One region of the Streptomyces sp. NPDC004126 genome, then DNA from elsewhere that is predicted to be linked to it. Evidence: riboswitches for the same ligand, from Rfam matches in the RefSeq annotation. Region 1 holds a riboswitch; the other holds the start of a gene.

Region 1 (7,751 bases):
CCGCCGTCATGGACGCGCAGTTGGAGAGGCTGATCGAGTTTGCGGACCTGCCTAACACTGTGCTCCAGGTCGCCCCGTTCGACATGGGGGAGCGCCGGCCGTTTGACCTGCCGGTGACCGTCCTCACCCAGCCGGACCGCACGCTTATGTCGTATGCCGAGTCCGCCCAGCGGGGCTATCTTGAGCGGGAAAGCACTGCGGTGCTGCCGATCTTGACGGCCTATCATCAGCTCCAGGCAGAGGCGCTGTCCCAGGCGGCTTCCGTGGCCATGATCAGCACGTTGCGAAAGGGCACCCCGTGACGACCTCGACCGAATCCCCTCGTTGGTTCACGTCCTCCTACAGCAACAACGGCGGCCAGTGCGTGGAAGTCGCCGTCAACCTCCCCGGCATCGTCCCCGTCCGGGACTCCAAGACCCCTGGCGGCCCGGTACTGGCGTTCAACGCGGCGGCATTCGCGGCGTTCCTGGACGGAGTCAGAGCGGCCGGCTAGGGCTCCGGCTCGCCGAAGCGGGACAGGGCCAGGGAGCCCGCCACCGCTACCGCGAAGCCGGTCACCGCCAGCCAGGCCAGGCCCTCGCGGGGGCGGTCGCCGAGCCAGGCCACGCCCACCAGCGCCGGGCCGATCGTCTCGCCCAGGACCAGGCCCGCCGTCGCCGCCGTCACCGAGCCGCGCTGCAGGGCGGAGGTGAGCAGCAGGAACGCCGCCGCCCCGCCCAGCAGCAGCGCGTACAGCGCCGGGTTGCGCAGTTCCCGCAGCGTGACGGAGTCGATGAGGCGGACGGCCACCTCCACCACCCCGAAGCCCGTCCCCGCCGCCAGACCCAGCACCAGCGCGCGCGAGCCGTCCGGCAGCCGCCCCGCCACCGCGCCGACCACCAGGACGAGGGCGGCCACGACCAGCAGGCCCAGCTCCAGCGCGGGCGTGCCCGTCCCCGAGCCCTCCTCGCCGGAGGCCAGCCCGAGCATCAGCAGCCCCGCGCACACCACCCCCACCGCGCCCCACTCCAGCCGCGACAGCCGCATCCCCAGCAGCCGGGCCGCGACCACCGCCGTCACCGCCAGGCTCGCGGCCAGCGCGGCCCCCACCGCGTAGATCGGGACGTGCCGCAGGGCGATGATCTGGAGCACGAAGCCGACCGCGTCCAGCCCGAGCCCCGCCAGGTACCGCCACTGCCGCACCGCCCGCAGGAACAGTGCCGCGTCCACCCCCGAGCCGCCCCCGGGCCGGGCCGCCGCCCTCGCCGCCATCGCCTGGAGCACCGACGCCGTACCGAAACAGACCGCCGCACCCAGCGCGCATACCATCCCAATCAGCACGAACCGACTTTAAGTCACCCGTCGTGACAAGGGTGTGACGACGGCCGGATTCCATCCCCCCGCACCCCCGCTCTAGGGTGCAGGCCATGGATACCGGCAACACGACCAGACGACGCATGCGCTCCGGCGCGGTCGCCCTCGGCGGCATGGGCCTGCTCGCAGCCACCCTCGTGGCCTGCGGGAGCAGCGACGAGCCCGACAAGCGCTGCGCCTCCCGCTCGACGCTGGACCACCTGAACGCCAAGGAGTGCAAGAGCGGCGGCACCGGCTCGTACTACTACGGCGGCAGGGTCAGCAACGGCAAGGTGACCGGCGGCAGCTTCGACAAGTCGGCCGTCACCCGGGGCGGCATCGGCGGCCACAGCAGCTCCGGCTCCTCCGGCGGCTGAGCGCACATGCAGCGGCACACCATCGAACCGCGCCCCGACTGGCAGAAGACCGTCGAGGAGCAGGGGCTGATCTACCCCCTCACCCGCTACCCCGACGACTCCCTGCGCCCCTACTGGGACGAGAGCGCGTACTACTCCTTCTCGCTCCCCGAGGTCGAGGCGCTGGAGGAGGTCGTCGAGGAGCTGCACGCCATGTGCCTGGCCGCGGCCGCGCACATCGTCGACAACGACCGCTTCGCGGACCTCGGCATCACCGATGCGAAGCTGGCCGCGCGGATCGCCGAGTCCTGGCGCCGGCGCGCCGAACAGCCCTCCCTCTACGGCCGGTTCGACCTGCGCTACGACGGCGCCGGCGAGCCCGCCAAGCTGCTGGAGTACAACGCCGACACGCCCACCTCCCTGGTGGAGGCGGCGAGCCCGCAGTGGTTCTGGATGGAGGAGCGCTTCCCGGGCGCCGACCAGTGGAACTCCCTCCACGAGCGGCTCGTCGAGGCCTGGCGCCGCCAGGCCGAGCTGCTGCCGCCGGGCCCGGTGCACTTCGCGCACTCCGAGACCGACGAGCTCGGCGAGGACCTGATGACGGTCGCCTACCTCCAGGAGACCGCCGAGCAGGCCGGACTGGAGACGCACGCGCTGTCGGTGGAGACGATCGGCTGGGACAGCCTCTCGGGCCGGTTCGTGGACGAGAAGCTCCGCTTCATCCGCAGCTGCTTCAAGCTCTACCCGTGGGAGTGGCTGGCCACCGACGAGTTCGGCCCGCAGGTGCTGGGCACCTACGACCACGGCGGCGGCTCGGGCACCACCGCCTGGATCGAGCCGCTGTGGAAGATGCTCCTCGCCAACAAGGCGCTGCTGGCGATCCTGTGGGAGCTCTTCCCCGAGCACCCCAACCTGCTGCCCGCCTACCTCGACGGCCCCCGCGAGCTGGCCGACACCTGCGGGTACGCCGCCAAGCCGCTGCTGGGCCGGGAGGGCGCCGGGGTCACGCTGCACGAGCCGGGCGGGGAGGGCGAGACCTTCGTACCGGCCGAGGGGGAGACGTACGTCTTCCAGGCGCTGGCCCCGCTGCCCGACTTCGACGGCAACCGCGTGGTGCTCGGGGCGTGGGTCGTCGAGGAGGAGGCAGCGGGGCTGGGCATCCGGGAGTCGGCGGGGCCGGTCACGGACGAGTACGCCCGCTTCCTGCCGCACGTCATCCTGTAGAGCCGACCGGTCCGCCGGAACCGACGGGTCCGCCGTCGGAGCCGGTGTGGCACCACTTGTCGAAGGCGGCCTGGGCGCCCGCCGTCCAGCCGTTCCAGTAGGACTCGGAGCGCATCTTGCTCTTGTCCGGCTGGGCCGGTTCGTCGCAGTCCGTGCGGGCCGCCTTGCGGCCGGCCCACAGGCCGTCCCGGTAGCCCTTGTTGTAGTCCTTCTTGTTGACACCGGTCCCGGGCTTCTGGCCGCTCGCGTCCTTGCAGTTCACGAAGACGAAGTTCTGGGTCTCCTCGACCGCGAGGACGGTGTAGTCGGCGTTCTTGGGCCGTTCCACCCTGAACGTGCCGTCGGCGTTGATGGTCAGGGGGTCGGTGGTCTGGCCGTCGTTCAGCTTGCGCGGGGCGGTGAACCCCTCGCCGGTGATGACGACCCCCTCGCCCTGCGGGTTCGGGGTGACGGTGCAGCTGGCGGCGGGCACCGCCGTCGGCGCGGCCGCGGCGGCCGGTACGGCCAGGGCGGCGCCGCCGAGGGCGACCGAGGCCGCCAGGACGCCGCTGAGCAGGGTGTTTCGGTTGCGTCGGTGCATGGGGCAGCTCCCATCGGAGGGCCGGCCCGGAAGGACCCGGGCGCGCACCCGTACGGGGTCCTCCCATCGTCCGGCGGCCCCCTCCCCGTGTCCACCGCAGCACCGGGACCCCCGCCGGGGCGGGACCGACCGGTCCCGCCCCGGCGGGGCCGTCACGCGGAGAGGACCGACCGCAGCCGGTCGAGCCCCCAGTCCAGGTCCTCCTTGGAGATCACCAGCGGCGGCGCGATCCGGATCGTCGACCCGTGGGTGTCCTTCACCAGGACGCCGAGCTCCATCAGCTTCTCGGAGACCTCGCGGCCCGTCCCCACCGCCGGGGCGAGGTCCACGCCCGCCCACAGGCCGCGGCCGCGCACGGCGGTCACCGCGCCGCCGCCGACCAGCAGGTTCAGCTCCCGGTGCAGGTGGTCGCCGAGTTCCGCGGCCCGCTGCTGGTACTCGCCGGTGCGCAGCATCGCGATCACCTCCAGGGCGACGGCGCAGGCGAGCGGGTTCCCGCCGAAGGTGGAGCCGTGCTCGCCGGGGCGGAACACGCCGAGCACGTCCCGGTCGGCGACCACGGCCGACACGGGCACGACCCCGCCGCCGAGCGCCTTGCCGAGGACGTACACGTCGGGCACGACGCCCTCGTGCTCGCACGCGAAGGTCCGGCCGGTGCGGCCCAGGCCCGACTGGATCTCGTCCGCCATGAACAGCACGTTCCGCCGGCGCGTCAGCTCCCGTACGCCCGCCAGGTATCCGGCCGGCGGGACGAGCACCCCGGCCTCGCCCTGGACCGGCTCCAGCAGCACGGCCACGGTGTTGGCGGTGACGGCGGCTTCGAGGGCGGTCAGGTCCCCGTACGGGACGATCTCGAAGCCGGGCGTGTAGGGGCCGTAGTGGTCGCGGGCCTCGTGGTCGGTGGAGAAGGACACGATGGTCGTCGTCCGGCCGTGGAAGTTGTTCGCGGCGACGACGATCTTTGCCTGGCCGTCCGGGACGCCCTTGACCTCGTACCCCCACTTGCGGGCCGTCTTGACCGCCGTCTCCACCGCCTCCGCGCCCGTGTTCATGGGCAGCACCATCTCCTTGCCGCACAGTGCGGCGAGTTCGGCGCAGAAGTCGGCGAAGCGGTCGTGGTGGAAGGCGCGGGAGGTGAGGGTGACCCGCTCCAGCTGCGCGCGGGCGGCGTCGATCAGCCTGCGGTTGCCGTGGCCGAAGTTGAGCGCCGAGTACCCGGCGAGCATGTCGAGGTACCGGCGGCCCTCCACGTCGGTCATCCACGCCCCCTCCGCCGACGCGACGACGACCGGCAGGGGGTGGTAGTTGTGCGCGCTGTGTTCGTCGGCGGAGCGGATGGCATCAGCAGTTCTCGACACGGGGTCTCCGATCGTCCGTCTGGCTGGTGGCCCGGGTGACGTGGGTGACGTCCTTTGTATCGTCGCTCGGATCGTGGAACCGGAAACCTCCTCGGTGCCGCGCCCGCTATGGTGTTCGGTACGCACGGCGACTGGCGTACGGAGAACCAACTCCGGGGGAGTCGTGCGCGCACGACCGCATACAGGGCCGCTCGCCTGGGCCTCGCGGGGACGAGATTCGACATCGACCCCGGAGGAGCCGCGATGACCGCGCACCGCCAGCCCGCCCTGTACGCCACCGACCCCGAGCTCGCCGCGCTCGTGTCCGCCGAGGAGACCCTCCAGGCGGAGACCCTGCGGCTGATCCCCAGCGAGAACTACGTCTCCGCGGCCGTGCTGGAGGCCTCCGGCACCGTCCTGCAGAACAAGTACAGCGAGGGCTACCCGGGCCGCCGCTACTACGAGGGCCAGCAGAACATCGACCGCGTCGAGGCGCTCGCGGTCGAGCGGGCCAAGGGCCTGTTCGGCGTGGACCACGCGAACGTCCAGCCGTACTCCGGCTCCCCGGCCAACCTGGCCGTCTACCTGGCCTTCGCGAAGCCCGGCGACACGGTGATGGGCATGGCCCTGCCGATGGGCGGGCACCTGACCCACGGCTGGGGCGTCTCGGCCACCGGCTCCTGGTTCCGCGGCGTCCAGTACGGCGTCCAGGCCGACACCGGCCTCATCGACTACGACGCGGTGCGGGCGCTGGCCCTGGCCGAACGCCCGAAGATCATCTTCTGCGGCGGTACGGCCCTGCCCCGCACCATCGACTTCGAGGCCTTCGCCTCCATCGCCGAGGAGGCCGGCTCGGTCCTCGTCGCGGACGTGGCCCACATCGCCGGCCTGATCGCGGGCGGGGCCCACCCCTCCCCGGCGGGCCACGTGGACGTGATCTCCACGACCACCCACAAGACCCTGCGCGGCCCGCGCGGCGCGATGCTGATGTGCAAGGAGGAGCACGCGAAGGCCATCGACAAGGCGGTCTTCCCGGGCCTCCAGGGCGGCCCGCACAACCAGACGACGGCGGGCATCGCGGTGGCCCTGCACGAGGCCGCGCAGCCGTCCTTCGTCTCGTACGCGCACGCGGTCGTGGCCAACGCGAAGGCGCTGGCCGCGGCGCTGCTGGAGCGGGGCTTCGACCTGGTCTCGGGCGGCACCGACAACCACCTGATCCTGATCGACCTCACCGGCAAGGACGTCTCCGGCAAGATCGCGGCGAAGGCGCTGGACCGGGCGGGCATCGTCGTGAACTACAACACGGTGCCGTTCGACCCGCGCAAGCCGTTCGACCCGTCGGGGATCCGGATCGGTACGCCGTCGCTGACGTCGCGGGGGCTGACCGCCGCGCACATGCCGGTGGTGGCGGACTGGATCTCCCGTGCGGTGGACGCCGCCGCCAAGGCCGACGAGGCGGCCCTCGCCGCGATCCGCTCCGAGGTCTGCGACCTCATGGCGGCCTTCCCCGCCCCTGGGCTCCCGCTGGCCTGACTCCCGGCCGGGGCCGGGGCCGGGGCCGGTGCCGGTGAGCCGGGTGCGGGTGGGTGGGCCGCTGCGCGGGGCGAGGTCCCCTACCCGCCCTTCGCCCGTTCCCCGGGGCTGCGCCCCGGACCCCGTTGCGCTCAAACTCCCCCAGCTACCGCTGGGAGGGGCCCCCAGCGCGGGCTGGAATTTCGCTGCGCGAAATCCAGCCTCGCCGGCGTTTGAGGCGCGGGGGTCTGGGGGCGGAGCCCCCTGGGGGCACCTCCCAGCGGTAGCTGGGGGAGGAACGGGCGAAGGGCGGGGAGGGGTCGGCCCGCGCAGCGGCACCGCGCCCCGCGGAGCGCACCGGCCCGCCGCACGGACGCGGGCCGGGCAGGTGGAAGAATGGGGGGCATGGCTTCTGACCGTCCTCGCGCGCTCTCCGGCATCCAGCCCACCTCCGGCTCGTTCCACCTCGGGAACTACCTCGGAGCGATCCGCCAGTACGTCGCCCTCCAGGAGACGCACGACGCCTTCTACATGGTCGTCGACCTCCACGCGATCACCATGCCGCAGGATCCGAAGGACCTCCGCGCGAACACCCGCCTGTCCGCCGCGCAGCTCCTCGCGGCCGGCCTGGACCCCGAGCGGTGCACGCTCTTCATCCAGAGCCACGTCCCGGAGCACGCGCAGCTCGGCTGGGTCATGAACTGCATCACCGGCTTCGGCGAGGCCAGCCGGATGACCCAGTTCAAGGACAAGTCCGCCAAGGGCGGGGTCAACAGCGCCAGCGTCGGCCTGTTCACGTACCCGATCCTCCAGGTCGCCGACATCCTCCTCTACCAGGCGAACGCCGTCCCGGTCGGCGAGGACCAGCGCCAGCACATCGAGCTGACCCGCGACCTGGCCGAGCGCTTCAACCAGCGCTTCGGCCAGACCTTCACCCTCCCCGCCGCGCACATCGTCAAGGAGGTCGCGAAGATCTACGACCTCCAGGACCCGGCGATCAAGATGTCGAAGTCCGCGTCGTCCCCCAAGGGGCTGATCAACCTCCTCGACGAGCCCAAGGTCACCGAGAAGAAGATCAAGAGCGCGGTCACCGACACGGACACCGTGATCCGCTTCGACACCGAGAACAAGCCCGGCGTCAGCAACCTGCTCACCATCCTGTCCACCCTCACGGGCGAGTCGATCACCGCGCTGGAGGCCTCGTACGAGGGCAAGGGCTACGGTGCGCTCAAGACCGACCTCGCCGGCGTTATGGTCGATTTCGTCACACCCTTCCGGCAGCGCACCCAGGAGTTCCTGGACGACCCGGAGACCCTGGACTCCCTGCTGGCCAAGGGCGCGGAGAAGGCCCGGGCGGTCGCCGCCGAGACCCTGGCACAGGCCTACGACCACCTCGGTTTCCTGCCCGCC
Region 2 (7,751 bases), on a different contig from region 1:
CGCCCCGACAGAAAGCACCGCACGATGCCCCCCACCTGCGCCCCGCTCCTGTGTCCCGACACCCCCGGCCGTCCGCGGTGAAGGACGGACTGCCGCTCTACCTCGCGGGTTCGGTGCTGGTGCTGGCCCTGCTGATCAAGGCGCCGGCCCTGCGCAGGGGCTGGGACCAGCCGCTGATGCGGGCCGTGTGCGCGCTGCTGGTGGTCGGCTGCCTGCTCACCTTCCTGGCGCCCCCGCCGTCCCTCGCGGCGGTCAACCGCCTCACCGGGGTCGCCAACTTCGCCGCCCCGCTGGTGTACGGCGTGCTGACGGCCTTCTCGGGGGCCTCCATCGTGCTCATCCTGCACTGGGCGGGGGGTCCCGCGGCGGCGCTGCGGCGGGCGACCTGGGTGACGGTGGCGGTGTTCGGCGCGGTCACCGTGCTGATCGTGGCCTTCTTCGTGCTGGGGGACGCGCGCGTGGAGCGGCTGCGGGACCTGGACACGTACTACGCGAACACGCCGTGGCTGCGCGAGATGATCGTCTCCTACCTGCTGGCGCACACCGTCGGCAGCGCCGCGCTGAGCCTGCTGTCCCTGAAGTGGATGCTGCGCGTCGACCCGGCGCTGCGGCCGCTGCGGACCGGGCTGGCACTGCTGACCCTGGGCGGGGTGCTGGACCTCGGGTACCTCGTGGCGAAGTGGGCGGCGGTCGGAGCCCGCTGGGCGGGCCGCGACTGGGACGGCCTGTCCACGTACGTGGCCCCGCCGCTCGCCTCGGCGGCGGCGCTGCTGGTGGGTACCGGGTTCATCGTCCCGATGGTCGGCGGTTCGGCGGCCTGGCGGGACTTCAGCCAGTACCGGCGGCTGCGCCCGCTGTGGAAGGCCCTGCGCGGGTTCGCCCACGCGAGCGTGGCGACGGTGCCGCTGACGTGGTGGTCGCCGGTCGGGATCCGGCTGATCCACCGCGAGTCGGTGATCGACGACGGGCTGCTGGCGCTGGCGAGCTGGTTCGACCCGGCCGTGCGGACGGCCGCGTACGGGGCCGCCCGCCGCCAGGGCCTGACCGAGGCGTGCGCGGCCGTGGTGGCGGACGCGGCGATGCTCGCCGCCGCCTGCCGGGCGCGGGCCGCCGCCGAAGGCCCGGGCGCCCCGGCCACCCCGGGCGCGGGCTCGGCGGAACCGGCCCCGTACCGCCTGGACGGGCAGCCGCTGGCGGCGCTCGCCCGCGAGTTCCGCGGCTCGCCGATCGTGGACGCGGCCCGCCGGGGCCTCCCGGTCGGCCGGGAGGCCGGCTAGGAACCGGCTAGGAGGCCGGTCCGGGGATGCCGGTGGCCGGCTCGCGGGCGAGCCACTCCCCGTACGCCCGGACCCTGCGGCGGTGCCGGAGGCTGTCGGTGGTGAAGATCCAGCGCGGTGAGACGCGGCTGCGGGGTTCCCGCCCCTGGGCGAGCCGGGCCAGCTGGAAGCGTACGAGGGCCAGCGTGCCCGCGGCCGCCAGGCTCCGGTCCCGCCAGCCGAGCCGGGGCACGTCCACCCGTACGTCCTCGCCGGCGCGCCAGCGCTCGGGCAGGTCGGGGCGCAGCGCCAGGGCGGAGGCCATGCCGACGACGGCGACGCCGCGGGCCAGGGCCTTCTCGGCGGTGGCCCGGCGGGTGATGCCGCCGGTCAGCATCAGGGGCACGGCCGCGGTCTCCAGGAGGCGCTCCGCGAGGGACAGGAAGTAGGCCTCCCGCTCCAGGGTCCGCTGGTCGGTGGTGTGGCCCATGCTGGCGGGGCTCTCGACGGTGCCGCCGGACAGCTCGACCAGGTCCACGCCGAGGCCGTCGAGGGCGGTGATGACCTGGGCGGCCTCCTCGCTGTCGAAGCCCCCGCGCTGGAAGTCGGCGGCGTTCAGCTTCACGCCGATCGCGAAGCCGGGCGAGACCCGGGCCCGGACGGCGGCGACGGTGTCGGTGAGCATCCGTACGCGGTTGTCCAGGCTGCCGCCCCAGCGGTCGGTGCGGTGGTTGACGAGCGGGGAGAGGAACTGGCTGAGCAGGTAGCCGTGCGCGGCGTGGACCTGTATGCCGTGGAAGCCCGCTTCCTCGGCGCGTCCCGCGGTGAGGGCGAAGCGGGCGATGGTCGCCTCGATGTCGGCCTCGGTCATGGCGGTGGGGTGGGCGAAGCGCTTGGTGTGCTTGCCGAGGCTGATGGGGACGGCGGAGGGGGCCCAGGCGGTGCCGGGCATGTCGGAGCCGACCTGGCGGCCGGGGTGGTTGATCTGCATCCAGACCCGGGCCTCGCCCGAGGCCGCGGCAGCGGCCCAGCGGCGGAAGGGCTCCAGCGGGGAGTGCTCGTCGAGGACGACGGTGCCCGGGGAGGTCAGGGCGCGCCGGTCGACCATCACGTTGCCGGTGATGACCAGTCCCGCGCCGCCGCGCGCCCAGCGGGCGTACAGCCGCTCCATGCGCTCGTCGGGGAGCTGGCCGGGCTGGGCGGCGAAGCTCTCCTCCATGGCTGCCTTGGCGAGACGGTTGGGAAGGGTGGTGCCTCCCGGCAGGTCTAGCGGTGTGAACAGGTCCATCCGAGTCCCCCAAGCTTGTGGCGCGGCCGTCACGCGGGGCCGCGCCACAAGATGATCGCCTCAGAGCTCCGCGAGGTCCAGCCCGGCCTGGGCCGCGGCGGCCTGGACGGTCTGCTCCAGCAGGACCGCGATGGTCATCGGGCCGACGCCGCCGGGCACCGGGGTGATGAGGGAGGCGCGGGCGGCGGCCGACTCGAAGTGGACGTCGCCGACGTTGCCCTCGTTGTAGCCGGCGTCCAGGACGACGGCGCCGGGCTTGATGTCCTCGCCCCGGATGAACTCGGCCTTGCCGACGGCGGCGACCAGGACGTCCGCCTGGCGCACGATCGAGGGCAGGTCCTGGGTGCGGGAGTGGCAGTAGGTGACGGTGGCGTTCTTCTCCAGCAGCAGCATCCCGGCGGGCTTGCCCAGGATCGCGCTGCGGCCGACGACGACGGCGTGCTTGCCGGTGAGGTCCACGTCGTACTCCTCCAGCAGGCGCATGATGCCGCCGGGGGTGCAGGAGACGAAGCCGGGCAGGCCGAAGCCCATGGCGGCGAAGGAGTGCATGGTCACGCCGTCGACGTCCTTGCCGGGGGCGATGGCCTCGAAGGCGGCGCGCTCGTCGATGTGGTGCGGGACGGGGTGCTGGAGCAGGATGCCGCTGATCTCCGGGTCCTCGGAGAGGGCGGTGATCGCGGCGACGAGCTCCTCGGTGGTGGTCCCGGCCGGCAGCTCCACGTGGCGGGAGGTGATCCCGGCCTTGGCACAGCGGTTCTGCTTCATCTTGACGTAGGTCACGGAAGCGGGGTCCTCGCCGACGAGGACGGTGGCGAGGCAGGGGGCGGTGCCGGTGCGCTCGGTGATCTTCGCCGCGAGGGCGGCGGTCCGCTCGGACACGCGGCGGGCGAGGGCGGTGCCGTCCATGAGCTGGGCGGTGGCGGTGGGGGCAGTCGTCACGGGGTCTCCTGAACGTCGCTGCGGATCGCGGTTCGCGGTTCGCCCAGGCGCGCGGCAGACGGCGTACGGACCGTGGAGGCGTACGCCGGGCCGCTCCCCGGTGGTGATCCACCCGAACGCCAGTCACGGCCCGGGGCCCACTGTAGTCGACTTATCCAGTGGATGACCGGGGCCCGAGCTGGGACGATCGAGACATGACGCGCACTTTCGACCATCTCGTCGCCGAGGCGGAGTCCGTCTCCGTCGACGGCTGGGACTTCTCCTGGCTCGACGGCCGGGCCACCGAGCAGCGGCCCTCCTGGGGCTACCAGCGGCTGCTGGGCGAGCGCCTGGCGACCGTCCGCTCGGCCCTGGACATCCAGACCGGCGGGGGCGAGGTGCTCGCCGGAGCGGGCCCGCTGCCCCCGCTGACGGCCGCCACCGAGTCCTGGCCGCCGAACATCGACCGGGCCACCCGGCTGCTGCACCCGCTGGGCGCGGTGGTGGTGGCGGACTCCGACGAACCGCCGCTGCCCTTCGGGGACGGGGCCTTCGAGCTGGTCGCCAGCCGGCACCCGGTGACGATCTGGTGGGACGAGATCGCGCGCGTGCTGGCACCCGGCGGCACCTACCTGTCGCAGCAGGTGGGTCCGGCGAGCGTCTTCGAGCTCGTCGAGTACTTCCTCGGCCCGCAGCCGGAGGAGGTCCGGCGGGCCCGCCACCCCGACGACGCGGTCGCCGACGCGAGCCGCGCCGGACTGGAGGTCACCGATCTGCGCTCCGAGCGGCTGCGTACGGAGTTCCACGACATCGGTGCCGTGATCTACTTCTTGAGGAAGGTGATCTGGATGGTTCCCGGCTTCACGGTCGGCCGGTACCGGGACCGGCTGCGCGAGCTCCACGAACGGATCGGGCGCGAGGGTCCGTTCGTCGCGCACACCGCCCGTTTCCTGATCCAGGCCCGCAAGAAAGAGTGACCCGGAGGGCGGACGGATCCACGCCGGATCGGTTGCACGGCCACAGCGTGGCGCAGGTCACTCAATTCAGCGCGTAACGAATCGACTCGGGCAGGCGATGAACCGACAGGTGTCCTCGCGCGGCCCCGGAATACAGACCCGCCTGGGTCTGTTTCCCGAGTCCGCGCGATGATGTCCCGCCCACTCCTTATCTGTTCGCAACGAGAGGCTCCTTGTGTCGCTCAGCCCGTCCCGTACGTTCCCTCCGGAGATCGCCGAATCCGAGGCCCTGGTCGCGCTCGTCGAGCGCGGCCGCGAGCAGGGTCACATCAACGGTGACGATGTCCGCCAGGCCTTCGAGGCCGGCCGCATCCCGGTGGACCAGTGGAAGCGGGTCCTGCGCAGCCTGAACCAGGTCCTGGACGAGGAGGGCGTCGCCCTCCACGTCAGCGCCGCCCCCGCCACGAAGGCTGCTGCCAAGAAGCCCCGCAAGGCAGCTGCCGCGCCCGCCCGCACCGTGACGAAGAAGGCGGTCGCCCCGCCGCGCCCGATCGGCGCGCGCAAGGCCTCCGCCACCGCTCCCGCCCCGGCCGCGGCCGCGGCGATATCCGCTCCGTCGGCCGCCGCGTCGGAGGAGGTGTCGGCCGAGGCCGCCGCCGAGCCGAAGAAGCGCGTGGTCAAGAAGGCCGCCGCCAAGAAGGCCACGGCCACCAAGAAGACCGCCGCCTCGAAGAAGGCCGGTGCCAAGGACGCCGACGACGCCGAGAACCCGGCCGTCGAGGGCGAGGACTGGGCCGTCGAGGACCTGGCGGACGAGACCGAGGAGGAGGCGCCCAAGGCCGGCGGCCAGGGCTTCGTGCTGTCCGACGAGGACGAGGACGACGCCCCGGCTCAGACGGTCATGGTGGCCGGTGCCACCGCCGACCCGGTCAAGGACTACCTGAAGCTGATCGGCAAGGTGCCGCTCCTCAACGCCGAGCAGGAGGTCGAGCTCGCCAAGCGCATCGAGGCGGGCCTGTTCTCCGAGTACAAGCTCGAAGAGGAGGAGGACCACAAGCCCGCGTTCAAGCGCGAGCTGGAGATCCTCGTCGAGGACGGCCGCCGGGCCAAGAACCACCTGCTGGAGGCCAACCTCCGTCTCGTGGTCTCGCTGGCCAAGCGCTACACGGGCCGCGGCATGCTCTTCCTGGACCTGATCCAGGAGGGCAACGTCGGTCTGATCCGCGCGGTGGAGAAGTTCGACTACACCAAGGGCTTCAAGTTCTCCACGTACGCGACCTGGTGGATCCGGCAGGCGATCACGCGTGCCATGGCCGACCAGTCGCGCACCATCCGCATCCCCGTCCACATGGTCGAGATCATCAACAAGCTCGCCCGTGTGCAGCGCCAGATGCTCCAGGACCTGGGCCGCGAGCCCACCCCGGAGGAGCTGGGCAAGGAACTCGACATGACCCCCGAGAAGGTCATCGAGGTCCAGAAGTACGGCCGCGAGCCGATCTCCCTGCACACCCCGCTGGGTGAGGAGGGCGACAGCGAGTTCGGTGACCTCATCGAGGACTCCGAGGCGGTCGTGCCGGCCGACGCCGTGTCCTTCACCTTCCTCCAGGAGCAGCTCCAGTCCATCCTGGGCACGCTCTCCGAGCGCGAGGCGGGCGTGGTCTCCATGCGCTACGGCCTCAACGACGGCCAGCCGAAGACGCTGGACGAGATCGGCCGCGTGTACGGGGTCACCCGTGAGCGCATCCGCCAGATCGAGTCCAAGACCATGTCGAAGCTGCGCCACCCGTCGCGTTCGCAGGTCCTGCGCGACTACCTGGACTGATCCGGTCCCGGTTCCGGACACACGAGAGGCCCGCGCCGTCACGGCGCGGGCCTCCGCGTTTCTCCCCGCCGGTGCGGGGTCAGTGCTCCAGGAGGTGCTTGAGCTTCTCCTCGCTGCGCGGCATCTCCTTGCGCAGCCTGGGCTTCACCACCAGGGGGACCAGTCCCCGGCCCAGGCCGTGGCCCTCGAAGTCCACGGACAGGGTCACGCGGGAGCGCGTCCCGTCGTCGAGGGGCTCGATCCTGCCGTGCACGTCGGGCCGGACCGGGCCGTCGACTCCGTGGAGGTGCCAGCTCCGCGGCGGGTCGAGCGCGGTGAACTCCACCAGGGTGGGGATCCTCCGCTTGCCGAACCGCCGGGTGATGGCGACCCTGGAACCGACGTGCACGGGCAGGTCGCCCATGGGGACGGCGGTCACGGCGCTGTCCTGCCACTCGGGCAGGTGCGTGGGGTCCGTCACGTAGGCGAAGACGTCCTCGGGCCTGCGGTCGATGTCGATGGTCTTGCTGATCGCGGACATGGCGACCCCTCGGAGCCCCCCTGGCCGGTCTTGGTTCCAAACTACTCCGGGGCGGTGACGGCCGCGCGGTTCTTGCGGGCGGCCATCAGCGCGTAGACGAGGACGCCCGCGAAGAGGAAGAGCACGCCCTGGTAGACGGCCGCGTAGCCGGACCCGGCGACCAGCCACATCGAGAAGGCGAAGGCCGCACCGGCGAGGACGGCGTCGCGGACCAGCCGCCCGCGCCGGACCCGCTCGCCCTGGCCCGAGGCCAGGAAGTACAGCTGGGCGGCGGTGGAGAGCAGGTAGGGGACGGTCGCGGTGAAGGTCGTGATCAGGACGAGCGACTCGAAGACCGCCGCCGAGCCCGCCGTGTAGTTGTAGACGGTCAGGGCGGAGGCCAGGACGACGGTGACCACGACGCCGACGACGGGGACGCCCCGCTGCTTCTTCTCGAAGGCCTTCGGGAAGAGCCCGTCCTTGGCTGCCGCGTACGGGGTCTGCGCGCTGAGCAGGGTCCATCCGTTGAGGGCGCCGAGCATCGAGACCACGGCCGCGCCGGCGACGAGGGTGCCGCCCCAGGTGCCGCCGAAGATGGCGTTCACGGCGTCCGTGAAGGGGGCCTCGGAGGCGACCAGCTTGTCGTGGGCGACCAGGCCGAAGACCGACAGGGTGCCGAGCAGGTAGACGGTGGCAGCGCCGATGGTGCCGAGGACTGTGGCCCGGCCGACGTTGCGCGCCGGGTCGCGGACCTCGCCGGCGCTGACGGCGGCGGACTCGACGCCGATGTAGCTGAAGAGCAGGATCGCGGCGGAGGCGGAGACGGCCCCGACGGGGCTCTGGTCGGTGGCCTGGAAGGGGCCGAGGTTCGCCGGGTCGAAGAAGAACAGTCCGCCCACGGCCACGAGCAGCAGCGGGACGAGCTTCAGGACGGTCGCGACGACCTGGACGGCCCCCACGTACCGGGTGCCGGCCAGGTTGGAGAGGGCGGGCAGCCACTGCACGGCCAGGG

What was found. A riboswitch is a leader RNA that binds a small molecule or an ion and turns the genes downstream of it on or off. The one in region 1 is predicted to bind ZMP and ZTP.
Region 2: another riboswitch for ZMP and ZTP. It lies ahead of ACQKM2_RS17860 (bifunctional 5,10-methylenetetrahydrofolate dehydrogenase/5,10-methenyltetrahydrofolate cyclohydrolase); the one in region 1 lies ahead of glyA (serine hydroxymethyltransferase).

Annotation. Positions count from the first base shown of each region.
Region 1 is NZ_JBNNPF010000048.1:14,716-22,466, forward strand. Features, by position in the region: gene ACQKM2_RS32410 (helix-turn-helix domain-containing protein) at 1-302, shown strand, start outside; gene ACQKM2_RS32415 (DUF397 domain-containing protein) at 299-493, shown strand; gene ACQKM2_RS32420 (hypothetical protein) at 490-1,308, opposite strand; gene ACQKM2_RS32425 (hypothetical protein) at 1,407-1,709, shown strand; gene ACQKM2_RS32430 (glutathionylspermidine synthase family protein) at 1,716-2,912, shown strand; gene ACQKM2_RS32435 (hypothetical protein) at 2,902-3,492, opposite strand; gene rocD (ornithine--oxo-acid transaminase) at 3,645-4,850, opposite strand; ZMP/ZTP riboswitch at 4,968-5,058, shown strand; gene glyA (serine hydroxymethyltransferase) at 5,094-6,362, shown strand; gene trpS (tryptophan--tRNA ligase) at 6,747-7,751, shown strand, end outside.
Region 2 is NZ_JBNNPF010000017.1:13,253-21,003, forward strand. Features, by position in the region: gene ACQKM2_RS17850 (MAB_1171c family putative transporter) at 78-1,277, shown strand; gene ACQKM2_RS17855 (NADH:flavin oxidoreductase/NADH oxidase family protein) at 1,285-2,544, opposite strand; gene ACQKM2_RS17860 (bifunctional 5,10-methylenetetrahydrofolate dehydrogenase/5,10-methenyltetrahydrofolate cyclohydrolase) at 2,605-3,450, opposite strand; ZMP/ZTP riboswitch at 3,518-3,620, opposite strand; gene ACQKM2_RS17865 (methyltransferase domain-containing protein) at 3,678-4,439, shown strand; gene ACQKM2_RS17870 (RNA polymerase sigma factor) at 4,654-6,240, shown strand; gene ACQKM2_RS17875 (SRPBCC family protein) at 6,320-6,760, opposite strand; gene ACQKM2_RS17880 (amino acid permease) at 6,802-7,751, opposite strand, start outside.